2 regions of the Blastococcus sp. SYSU D00669 genome follow, and region 2 is predicted to be linked to the other one. Evidence: predicted binding sites of a transcription regulator. Region 2 holds the regulator's gene; the other holds the start of a gene.
The links. The regulator LexA, encoded in region 2, represses DNA repair genes until DNA is damaged. The targets are predictions, from matches to a motif close to TCGAACANNTGTTCGA.
Positions count from the first base shown of each region.

Region 1 (6,127 bases), on a different contig from region 2:
CGCCCCCGAGGAGGGCGAGCCGGCCGCCGAGCCCTCGGCGCCCACCGCCTCGGCCACCGCCGGTGCCACCGTCGAGATCGACCGCGACGACCAGTTCGTGCCGCTCGACCTGCCGCAGGAGCAGACGGCGCCGTGGCTGCGCCCGGTCCTCCTCGGTGCGGGCGGGGCGGTGCTGGTCCTCGCGCTGCTGGCCGGTCCGGCGCTCGCGCGGGGCGTGCAGCGGCGCCGGCGGCTGGCCGACGGCAGCGCCGCCGCGCTGTGGGACGAGCTGGCCGCCTCCGCGCGCGACCTCGGGGTGGGCCTGCACGCCGCGCGCACCCCGCGGCAGACCGCCCGGCAGCTGGCCGCGGTGGTCACCGGGACCGCCGGAGCAGGGGCCGCGGTGCGCCGGCCGGACTCCGCCGACGAGGCCGCCGCCGTCGACGCGCTGCGCCGGCTGGCGCTGGCCGAGGAGGCGGCGAGCTACGCGCGGCCGGGTGCGGCGGCCGATCCCGGGCTGGCCGCCGCGCTGCGCACCGCCCGGCGGGGGCTGGTGCGGGCGACGCCGCGCCGGGCCCGGCTGCTGGCCCTGCTGTGGCCGGCCTCGCTGATGTCCGGTGCCGGGCGCCGGGCGGTCGAGACGCTGGGCCGCCGGCTCACCGCGCTGCTCCGCCGCCGCCCCCGCCCCGCCTGAGGCCGCCCGCCGGGATCAGCGGCGGCGACCCGCGCGGCGTGGTCGCGACCCGCGCCGCACACCGTGGAGATGGCGACCACACGCCGCGGGAGAGCGCCCCCCGGGAGATGCGAACGGCCGCCGTCCCGGAGGGGACGGCGGCCGGTCGGCGTCGGGCGGCTACTGGTCGTAGCGGCGGCGGAAGCGCTCCTCGAGGCGGTTCTTCAACGGCTGCTTGCGCGGACGGCCCTTGCGGCCGGTCGCACCGCGCGGACCCGCGGCACCCGGAGCGCCGGCCTCGACGGCACCGGTGGCGGACTTGTAGTTGAGGACGCCGAGCGCGGCACCGCCGAACATCACGAGGAAGCCGGCGACCCCCAGCCACACCGAACCGGCGACGGCGCCGCCGATCAGGCCGGCCAGGCCGACGAGCACCAGCAGCGCACCCAGCTGCAGCTTGCGGCGCGCCTTGACGCGGCGGTCACCGCTGCGGACCGAGGAGGCGAACTTCGGATCGTCGTCGACGAGGGCGCGCTCGATCTGCTCCAGCAATCTCTGTTCGTGCTCGGAGAGCGGCACGTCGACCTCCAGTGGGCCCAAGCCAAGACCGCCGGCACGTCCGGCCGGCGTGACATCGAGGATACGAGCCGATCGCAGGGTGCGAAAGGCGAGTCTGCGGCGACCCGCCGGGTTCCTGCGGAGATCACTCCCCCGGGTGCCCCCCGGCCGTCGCCGGAGCGGCCGGGGGGCCCTGGTCGGCGGCCGCCGTCCCGCGCCGGGCCCGCTCGGGACGCGGGATCACCCGGCTCGCGGCGAGGCCGCCCTCCCCCTCCCCGCGGGCCCACCGGTCGCGGTGCAGCAGCGTGGCGGGGCGCACCGCCCCGGCCCCGAACCGGCGGGCGGCCCGGTCGGCGGCCAGCTCGGCCTCGCGCCGGCCGTGCTCGCGGGCCCCGAGCTCGAGCTGCCGCGGTGCGGAGTCGGCGTCGACCAGCCGCTCCGCGCGCACCCCCACCAGCCGGATGCGCGCGCGGTCCAGGCCGAGGGCGTCGAAGAGGGCGCGCGCGGTGTCGTAGAGCTCCTGCCCGACGTCGGTCGGGACGGCGAGGGTGCGGCTGCGGGTGATCGTGGCGAAGTCGGCGAAGCGCACCTTGATGCTCACCGTGCGGGCCAGCGCCCCGTGCGAGCGCAGCCGCCCGGCGGTGCGCTCGGCCAGCCGCAGCAGCTCCCGGTGGATCACCGCGGGGTCGTCGACGTCGGTGGCGAAGGTCTCCTCCGCCCCGGTGGAGCGCTCCGGCTCGTCGGGGACGACGCGGCGGGGGTCGCGGCCCCACGCCAGCTCGTGCAGGTGCGACCCGGCCGCCGCGCCGACCGCCCGCTGCAGGGTGCGCGCCGGCACGTGCGCGAGGTCGCCGACGGTGCGCAGCCCGAGCCGCAGCAGCTGCTCCTCGGTCTTCGGGCCCACGCCCCACAGCGCGCCGACCGGCAGCGGGTGCAGGAAGTCCATGACCTCGGCCGGGCGGACGACGAGCAGCCCGTCGGGCTTGGCGGAGGTGGAGGCCAGCTTGGCCACGAACTTCGTGGGCGCCACCCCGACCGAGCAGGTGATCCCCTGCTCGTCGTAGACGCGGGCGCGGGTGTACTCGCCGATCTCGGCCGCGTCGCCCAGCCGCCGGCCGGCGCCGGCGACGTCGAGGAAGGCCTCGTCCAGCGAGAGCGGTTCGACCAGCGGGGTGATCGACCGGAACAGCGCCATGACCGACCGCGACACCTCGGCGTAGAGGGTCATGTCGCCGGGGAGGACGGTGGCCGTCGGGCACAGCCGCAGCGCCCGGGCCGTGGGCATGGCGGCGTGCACGCCGAAGCGCCGCGCCTCGTAGGTGGCCGAGGTGACCACCCCCCGGTTGCCCGCACCCCCGACGATCACCGGCGTGCCGGCGAGCTCCGGGTGCCGCCGCACCTCGACGCTGGCGAAGAAGGCGTCCATGTCGACGTGCAGGACGGTGCACCCCTCGGCGCGGCCCGGCGACGGCATGACGGCCCCTCCTCCCAGCTCGAACACGTGTTCGATACCCGGGCAGCGTAGCGGGCAACCGGAGCACCGCCCGGACGGCGCGCGCGGGGCGTTCCGTGGTGCACGACCTTTCAGGTGTGCGCCGTGATCGACTGCGGTAGGAAGGGCGCCGGAGGGGTGCCCACCCGAGGTCGCCCCGAGTCAGGAGCGGAGGAGCCAGTGGCGCTCGACGACGACGACATGACCAGCACGGAGGGCCCGGCCGACGGCGGTGCCTCCGGCACCCCCGGGGTGCACGACGGCGGGGCCGACGGCGGGGCTGACGGCGGGGCCGACGGCGGGGCCGACGGCGGGGCTGACGGCGGGGCTGACGGCGGCGCGGACGGCGGTGCCGACGGCGGTGCCGACGGCGGTGCCGACGGCGGTGCCGACGGCGGCGCGGACGGCGGTGCCGACGGCGGGGCCGACGGCGGCGCTGACGGCGGGGCCGACGGCGGCGCGTGAGCGAGGACCTCACCACGCAGGGCCGGACGGGACCGTCGTCCCGCCCGGCCCTGTGGCGGTGCACGCACACCGATCCCGAGGACTTCGCCCGCGACCACTGGGCCCGCCGGCCGCTGCTGGCCCGCGCCGAGGAGACCGGTGAGTCCTTCGCCGACCTGCTGACCCTCGACGCGGTCGACGAGCTGCTCACCCGCCGCGGGTTGCGCACCCCGTTCCTCCGGATCGCCAAGGACGGCGCCGTCGTCGACCCCAAGCGGTTCACCGGCTCCGGCGGCGCCGGCGCCGAGGTGGCCGACCAGGTCACGTCCGACGCGGTGCTGCGGCTGTTCGCCGAGGGCAGCACCGTCGTCCTGCAGGGCCTGCACCGGCTGTGGCCGCCGCTGATCGAGTTCGCCGACCAGCTGGCCGCCGACCTCGGCCACCCCACGCAGGTCAACGCCTACGTCACGCCGCCGTCCTCGCGCGGGTTCAGCCCGCACTACGACGTCCACGACGTCTTCGTGCTGCAGTTCGCCGGCGAGAAGCACTGGCGCATCCACGAGCCGGTGCTCCCCGACCCGCTGCGCACCCAGCCCTGGCAGGACCGCTCGGCCGCCGTCGCCGCGGCCGCGGAGCGCGAGCCCGTCGTCGACACCGTGCTGCGGCCGGGCGACGCCCTGTACCTGCCCCGCGGCTACCTCCACTCCGCCGAGGCACTGGGCGCGATCAGCGGCCACCTGACCATCGGCGTGCACTCCGTGACCCGCTGGGCGGCCGCGGAGTCGGCGCTCGACCTCGTGCGCACGCTCGCCGCCGACGACCCCGAGCTGCGCCGCTCGCTGCCGCTGGGGCTGGACCTGGCCGCACCGGCCTCCGTGGCCGACGACGTCGCCGCGGTGATCGCCGGCCTGCGCGACTGGCTCGGCCGGGTCGACCCCGAGGAGGTCGCCGACCGGCTGCGGGCGCGGACGTGGGCGCAGGTCCGGCCCGAACCGGTCGCCCCCCTGGCCCAGTCCGCGGCGGCCGCGGCGCTCGGCACCGACACCGTGCTGCGGCTGCGGCGCCGGCTGCGGGTGCAGCTGCGCCCCGCCGCCGACGACCGCGTGACGCTGGTCGCCGGCCGGCGCACCCACGAGCTGCCCGCCGCCACCGCGCCGGCCCTCGCCGAGCTGCTGGCCGTCGGGGAGCTCAAGGTCGGCGACCTGCCCGGCCTCGCCGCCGACGAGCAGGTGACGCTCGCCCGCCGCCTGGTCACCGAGGGGGTGGCCACCGTGCCGGACGCAGCCGGGACGGCGTGAGCACCTCCCCCGGCAGGACGCGCCCGGCGGGGCGGCTCGACCCGTCGCGCTGCTCGGTGCAGGCCCTGGCGCGCGGCGACCTCATGGTGGCCACGGCCTCGCTGGCCCAGCGCTGGGTGCTCGTCGAGCAGCCCGGGCCGTGGGGGCGCGACGCGCTGGCCCAGTCGCGGTTCGACCCGGCGGTGGCCCCGCTGCTGGCCCGCCGGTCCCGCGCGGAGAACGTGCGGCTGCTCCTGGTCCGCCGCCCCGGCGACCGGCTGACCGACTCCGGCCGGCGGTGGGCCTACGTCGACTCCCGCCCCGGCAGGGAGGGCCTGTGGTGGTCGGTCCGGTCCAGCGACGCCGACCTGCTCGAGGCGCCGTGGGACGGCTCGGTCGGCGAGCCGGCGCACGGCCCGGTCTACCTGGTCTGCACCCACGGCGGGCACGACGCCTGCTGCGCCCTGCGCGGGCGGCCGCTGGCCCGGAGCCTGCCGGCGCCCGGCCCGGCCGACGTCTGGGAGTGCAGCCACCTCGGCGGCGACCGGTTCGCCGCGAACGTCGTCGTCCTCCCCCACGGCTACTACTACGGGCAGGTGCCCGGGGACGGCGCCGAGCTCGTCGCGGCGCACGGCGCCGGACGGGTGGCGCTGCCCTGGCTGCGGGGCCGCGCCGGGTTCGCGATCCCGGCGCAGGCGGCGCAGCACCTCGTGCGGGAGGAGCGGGGCCTGCTGGGCGTCGACGACCTGCGACCGCTGGGCGTCCGGCACCTCACGCCGGCCGGCGCGGAGGTCGAGCGCTTCACCGTGACCCTGGCCGGCCCCGACGGCGCGCTCGCGGCCACGGTGGAGAGCCGCCCGTCGGAGCACGCGGCGCTGCTGACCTGCTCGGCGCGGCACCCGGCGCACGTGCGCACGTGGCAGCTGGAGTCGCTGGTCTAGAGCGCGGCGCCGCGGGCGAGCAGCAGCGGGATCGCGAGCTCGGTCGCGGTGAGCGACCCGTGGTAGGCCGCCAGCCGGCTGGGCCCCGGCTCGAACCGGCTCGAGGTGATCGCCCAGCTTCCGCGGGCCAGCGCGACGACGTCGCCGACCCGCGCGGCCACGGCCGCGTCGACCGCGCCGAAGACGCCGCTGGCGATGGCCTCGTCGCGGCCGGCCACCCAGGCACGGGGGCCGAGGACGCCGCGCCAGCGGTCGAGCAGGTCGGCCTCGGCACCGGGCAGGGCGTGCACGTAGCGGGCGCGCGGCTCGCCGGCCAGCACGCGGACGCCGTCGAGCAGCTCGGGCTCGTCGTCGACGTCCAGGCGGGTGTCGGCGGGGACGTCGAGCATCCCGTGGTCGGCGGTGACCAGCAGCGCCGCGTCGTCGGGCAGGCCGGCGACCAGCTGCTCCACCACCCGGTCGACGATCGCCAGCTGCGCGCGCCAGCTGTCGGAGTCGACGCCGCGGACGTGGCCGGTGAGGTCGAGCTCGGGGATGTAGGCGTAGACCAGCGCCCGCGGCGCCGCGCGCAGGGCCTGCAGGGCGACCGCCGTAAGGTCGCCCGGGCTGACCACGCCCGCGTAGTCGGCACCGCGGTAGGCGGCCTCGGACAACCCGGAGCCGCGGTAGGCGTAGGGGCCGACGGCGGTGACCGCGACGCCGGCGTCCCAGGCCTGCTCGAACACCGTGCGCCGGGCCTGCCAGGCCAGCGGGTCGGGGTCGT
Region 1 is NZ_JBJGZV010000009.1:65,394-71,520, forward strand. Features, by position in the region: gene ACI8AF_RS08645 (transglutaminase family protein) at 1-673, shown strand, start outside; gene ACI8AF_RS08650 (DUF3040 domain-containing protein) at 833-1,231, opposite strand; gene dinB (DNA polymerase IV) at 1,356-2,684, opposite strand; gene ACI8AF_RS08660 (BatC protein) at 2,883-3,167, shown strand; gene ACI8AF_RS08665 (cupin domain-containing protein) at 3,164-4,444, shown strand; gene ACI8AF_RS08670 (sucrase ferredoxin) at 4,441-5,364, shown strand; gene ACI8AF_RS08675 (alkaline phosphatase family protein) at 5,361-6,127, opposite strand, start outside.
Region 1: dinB (DNA polymerase IV) is a predicted target of LexA. The motif match lies at 2,704-2,719, and genes of this name have one in related genera.

Region 2 (6,127 bases):
CCTCGATCTGCTCCTCCTGGTAGCCCAGGCTCTTGAGCGCGCGCGGCACGGTCTGGTTGACGATCTGCATGGAGCCGCCGCCGACCAGCTTCTTGAACTTGACCAGCGAGAAGTCCGGCTCGATGCCGGTCGTGTCGCAGTCCATCATGAAGCCGATGGTGCCGGTGGGGGCGAGCACCGAGGCCTGGGCGTTGCGCCAGCCGTTCTCGCCGCCGATCGCCAGGCACTCCTGCCACTCGGCGGTGGCCGCCTTGAGCACGTCGGCGTCGTCGGCGCCGACCGGGCGGATGGCGTCGTTGGCCGCGGCGTGCTTGCGCATCACCCGGGCGTGCGCGTCGGCGTTGCGGGCGTAGCCGTCGTACGCGCCGACGATGCCGGCCAGCTCGGCCGAGCGCCGGTAGGCGGTGCCGGTCATCAGCGAGGTGATCGCCGCGGCCAGGGTCTGGCCGCCGCGCGAGTCGTACGCGTGACCGGTGGCCATGAGCAGCGCGCCGAGGTTGGCGTAGCCGATGCCCAGCTGGCGGTAGGCCCGCGTCGTGTCACCGATCGGCTCGGTCGGGAAGTCGGCGAAGCAGATGGAGATGTCCATCGCCGTGATGACCAGCTCGACGGCCTTGACGAAGCGCTTGCTGTCGAAGGTCCCGTCGTCCTGCAGGAACTTCATGAGGTTCAGCGACGCCAGGTTGCACGAGCTGTTGTCGAGGCTCATGTACTCCGAGCACGGGTTGGACGCGTTGATCCGGCCGGTCTCGGGGTTGGTGTGCCAGTCGTTGATCGTGTCGTCGTACTGGATGCCCGGGTCGGCGCACTCCCAGGCGGCCTGGGTGACCTTGCGGAACAGCGCCTTGGCGTCGACGGTCTCGATGACCGAGCCGTCGAGGCGCCCGCGCAGCCCGAAGTCGGTGCCCTCCTCGACCGCGCGCATGAACTCGTCGGAGACGCGGACGGAGTTGTTGGCGTTCTGGTACTGGACGCTGGTGATGTCCTTGCCGCCGAGGTCCATGTCGTACCCGGCGTCGCGCAGCGCGCGGATCTTGTCCTCCTCGCGCGCCTTGGTCTCGATGAACTCCTCGATGTCGGGGTGGTCGATGTCGAGGACGACCATCTTGGCCGCGCGGCGGGTGGCGCCACCGGACTTGATGGTCCCGGCGGAGGCGTCGGCGCCGCGCATGAAGCTGACCGGGCCGGAGGCGGTGCCGCCGGAGGAGAGCAGCTCCTTGGAGGAGCGGATGCGGGAGAGGTTCAGGCCGGCGCCCGAGCCGCCCTTGAAGATCAGCCCCTCCTCCCGGTACCAGTTCAGGATCGAGTCCATCGTGTCGTCGACGGCGAGGATGAAGCAGGCGCTGACCTGCTGCGGGGCGCTCGTGCCGACGTTGAACCAGACGGGGCTGTTGAAGCTGAAGTACTGGTGCAGCAGCATCCAGGTCAGCTCGTGCTCGAAGATCTCGGCGTCGCCCTCGGTGGCGAAGTAGCCGTGCTCGCGACCGGCGGCGCCGTAGGTCAGGACGACGCGGTCGATGAGCTGGCGCAGGCTGCTCTCCCGCTGCGGGGTCCCCACCGCGCCGCGGAAGTACTTCGTCGTGACGATGTTCGTCGCGTTGATGCTCCACTCGGCGGGGAACTCCACGCCGCGCTGCTCGAAGTTGATCGAGCCGTCACGCCAGTTGGTCATGACGACGTCGCGGCGCTCCCACGTCACCTCGTCGTAGGGGTGCACGCCGGCGGTGGTGAAGACCCGCTTGACCTTCAGGCCCTTCCCCCGGGCAGGCGCCTTGCCCCCGCGGCGGACGCGGGCGGAGGACAGGCGGTCGTCGGTCTCGGTCATGGCTTGGAGCTCTCCCTTGGTGCGGCTGCGGCTGGGGAAGCGCCGCGATCGGTGGTGCCCTGACAGGTGTGTAGCGGGTGGTGCTGACAGTTCTCGCTGGTCGTGCCGGGTGTCCGGCGGCGGTGCCGGAGGGTCGCCGGGTGGAGCTAGGTGCGCCCGCGGCGGCGGGTCGGCGGCCCCTCGGGCGGCAGGCCCGGCAGCGGCGGGGTGCCGCCGGGCAGGTGGCGCGCCCGCAGCTCGGTGATCTCCTTCTCGAAGTCGTCGATGGAGTCGAACGCGCGGTAGACGCTGGCGAAGCGGAGGTAGGCCACCTCGTCGAGCTCCCGCAGCGGGCGCAGGATCGCCAGGCCGACCTCCTGGCTCGGCACCTCGGCCGCGCCGGTCGCCCGGATGGCGTCCTCCACCTGCTGGGCGAGCTGCTGCAGCTGCGCCTCGTCGACCGGCCGCCCCTGGCAGGCGCGGCGGACGCCGGCGACGACCTTGCTGCGGTTGAACGGCTCGCTCACCCCGCTGCGCTTGACGACGGCGAGCACCGCCTCCTCGACGGTGGTGAACCGGCGCCCGCAGGCGGGGCAGGAACGACGGCGCCGGGTGGTCGCGCCCTCGTCGGCCTCGCGCGAGTCGATGACCCGGCTGTCGGGGTTGTGGCAGAACGGGCACCGCACGGCGATCGACCCCCTCCCGCGGCTCGCCCAGGCCCTCCGCCCGGACCGGTCCTGTGGACCCTCCTGGGGACATCCGGTGGATGTCCCGGGGAGAACCTGCGGAACGGGTGTGGACGGTCTTACAGACCTGCAACTACTAGATGTAGGGGAACCCTAGGCCGGGCCCCACTACATGTGCAAGACGACCCGCGAGAGTTCTGTTCCGCCGAGACACGGCCGTGACCAGCCGCAACAACGCGGCGCAGGAGTCACACGACACGCCGCGCGACGCGCCCGCCGGGTTGTGCCCGGTGCGGTAGGGGCGCACCCTGCGCGGCCCGCCACGAGCGGCCGGGGAGCACGCCCAGCGGACCTCGGAGGGACGCCGGTACCGCGGACCGGGCCGGTCAGACGCCGGTGAGCGTGTCGTCCCGGTGCACGGCACGGGGCCGCGGCGCGGACCCACCGCGCGCGACGCCGTCCAGGCGCATCGGACGCGTGTACAGGTCCGGCTCGGGCGAGGGGACCACCTCGGGGAGCCGCGGAGCGGGCACGCGCACCGGCTCCTCGGTCACCGCGGCCAGCACGCCGGTGTCCGCGGCGCGGTGCCGGCCCGACCCGGACGGGGAGGCCGGCGCCCGGTGCCGACCGCTGGGCACGGCCACGCCGACCGCCGGGAACTCGGCCGTCTCACCCACGACGCGCGAGTCGGCGCGACGGCGCCGGCCGGCGGGGTGGCTCGCCCGGCTGGCGGCGTCGTCCCGGACCGCCGGGAACCCGCGCGTGGCGGCCAGGTCCGAGACGGTGCCGGCGCGCGCGGCGCCCGGCGCCGCGGGACGCCCGCGACGGGCGGGGCCGGTGGCGGAGACGTCGGTCAGGCGCATGCTGCGCGTCGCGGCCAGGTCCTCCACGACGGCCTCGGTGACGGTCGCGACCGCGTCCGCGGCCGGCGCGGGCGCCACGGTCAGGTGGCGCTCCGGCAGGCGCAGGCAGTCGAGGTCGGTCCACACCGACTCCTCGACGTCGCCCACGGCGAGCCGGACCCACACCTGGCACCCGCCCTCGGCGTCGTGGCGCCAGCCGAGCAGCGAACCGGGCAGCCACTCGCCCGCCGAGTAGGCCTCGACGGCCTGGGGCGAACTGGTGAACACCGCTGCACGACTCTCGATGGCGCCTGGCACGCGACGACCGTATGCGCTGCAGCCAGTACACAGCGTGAAGCCACGGGTACTGAGGGTTGACGAAGTCGGCCCCTCGATCTTGTCGGTGTCCTTGCGGTACCCGCTCGGCTCGGAGGCGGCGCCCGGCCGGTCGGCGCTCACGGCAGCTCGAGGACCTGCCCCGGCACCAGCTCGGTGCCGTCGAGGTGGTTGACCCGCTGCAGGGCGTCGACGACGGCGCGGACGTCCTCGTCGCCGGCCACCGCGCCGGCGATGGACCACAGAGTGTCCCCCGGCTGGACCACGACCCGGCTCTCGCCCACCAGCTGCAGCCCGTCCTCACCGCCGCCGGTGACCAGCGGACCCAGCCAGGCGCCCACCGCCACCCCGGCACCCAGGGCCAGCGCGACCGCGATCCGCCGGGCGCGCCGGGTCAACCGCAGCGGGACCGGTTCCGGGCGCGTCGCGGCGCCCCGCCGGGGAGCGGTGCAGCCACCGCCCCGCACGGGCCGCGCCGGGGCGGCCGGACCTGTGGCGGGCACCCGCCCGCCGGGCGCGGGCCGGCGGGGCCGGGGGGCCGGCGGGGTCGCGGCCGGCGCCCTCCCGGCCCCGGCGCGCGGCGCGGACTGCGGCGACCTGGCCGACCGCACGCCCTCGGGCGGGCAGGCGACGGAGCGCAGCGACGGGCGCCAGGGCGCCTGCACCGACTCGTCGAACTCCAGCACGGCCTGCTGCACGCTTCCCACGGCCACTCCTCCCGGCTGTTGCGGATCCCCGACGTTCTCGAACAGGCGTTCGAATCGAACGTCTGTGCGATGTCTACCGGAGGTCGCCGAGAGAAGCGACCCGACACGGCCTGCCTTCGAACGTGTGTTTGATAGTTCGCGTCGACAGCGCTACCGTCTGCTACCGACGACGACGGACGCGCGGGACGGCTGCACCGGCCCGGCGGGCGAGGAGGAGACGTGGCGAGCACGAGGGGGACGTCGGGCGGACGCCGGGTACCCGGCGACGGCGGCACGGGCACCCGGCGCCGCGCCGCGCGCGCCGGCGAGCCGGCCGGGGCGACCGGGACCGCGACGGAGGAGCGGACCGCGGCCGTGCGCGCCTTCCCCGACCGCGGCGAGGCCGGCGACGGGCTCACCCAGCGGCAGCGCCGCGTCCTGGAGGTCATCCGCGACTCCGTCGAGCGGCGCGGCTACCCGCCCTCGGTGCGCGAGATCGGCGAGGCGGTCGGGCTGTCGTCGGCCTCCTCGGTGGCGCACCAGCTCTCGGTGCTGCAGAAGAAGGGCTGGCTGCGCCGCGACCCCAACCGTCCCCGCGCCCTCGACGTGCGGCTGCCCGGCGAGCAGTCCCTGCCGGCCGCGGCGGCCACCGGCAGCGACGACACCGCCGTGCCGGCGCCCACCTACGTCCCCCTGGTCGGCCGGATCGCCGCCGGTGGCCCGGTGCTCGCCGAGCAGGCCGTGGAGGACGTCTTCCCGCTGCCGCGCGAGCTCGTCGGCGACGGCACGCTCTTCATGCTCAAGGTCGCCGGTGACTCCATGGTCGAGGCCGCGATCTGCGACGGCGACTGGGTCGTCGTGCGCCAGCAGCCCACGGCCGAGAACGGCGAGATCGTCGCGGCCATGATCGACGGCGAGGCCACGGTGAAGACCTACAAGCGCCGCGACGGGCACGTGTGGCTGCTGCCGCACAACCCGGCGTACGAGCCCATCCCGGGTGACGACGCGACGATCCTCGGCCGGGTCGTCACCGTCCTGCGCCGGGTCTGACCGCTCGGCGGGGCGGGGCTAGACCCCGCTCCGCCGGAGTCGCCGGAACAGGCTGCCCACGCCGACCACCACCGTGGCGACCGCGGCGGCGACCAGAGCGGCCGTGAACGTGGGCGGCCCCCCGGCGGGGTCACCCGTGACCGCCGCCGACGCCGCGGCGGCCACCGGCTCGAGCTGGGCCGTGGTCGGCACGACGGTCACGTCCCCCGGCAGGCCCTCACCGGCGACGACGAGCTGGCGGTCGTCCGCGCTGAAGCTGATCGCCTCGCCCTGCGGCGCGGGCGGCAGCGGCACGCGCACCGGCTCCCCGGCCAGCGCGCCGGGCACGTCCGACCCGCTCAGCGGCCAGACGTAGGCGTCGGTGTAGGTGCGCAGCGCCAGCAGCCGGCCGTCCCGCGACACCGCTCCCCCGGTCGCCATGAGCTGACCGGCGCGACCGACCGGGCCGCCCGCGGTGCCGGTCAGCGTGAAGGTCACGGTGCCCACCCGCTCCAGCGCCACGGTCCCGCCGTCGGCCGGCGGCCCGGTGGGCCGGTAGAGCCCGCTGGCGCCGAGCACCTCCTTGGTGACCAGGTACGGCGTCCCGTCCGGGGCCAGCAGCAGCGACTCGGCGTCGTGCGGCCCGTCGGGATAGGTCAGCCGGTACACGCCGGTGGTCCCGTCCGGGCGCAGCGCCAGCAGGGCCACGGTGGGCCGCTCCAGCCGGTTGTCGCCGATGTCGGC
Region 2 is NZ_JBJGZV010000063.1:1,395-7,521, forward strand. Features, by position in the region: gene ACI8AF_RS26285 (vitamin B12-dependent ribonucleotide reductase) at 1-1,825, opposite strand, end outside; gene nrdR (transcriptional regulator NrdR) at 1,972-2,490, opposite strand; gene ACI8AF_RS26295 (hypothetical protein) at 2,877-3,650, opposite strand; gene ACI8AF_RS26300 (LysM peptidoglycan-binding domain-containing protein) at 3,788-4,375, opposite strand; gene lexA (transcriptional repressor LexA) at 4,595-5,404, shown strand; gene ACI8AF_RS26310 (hypothetical protein) at 5,423-6,127, opposite strand, start outside.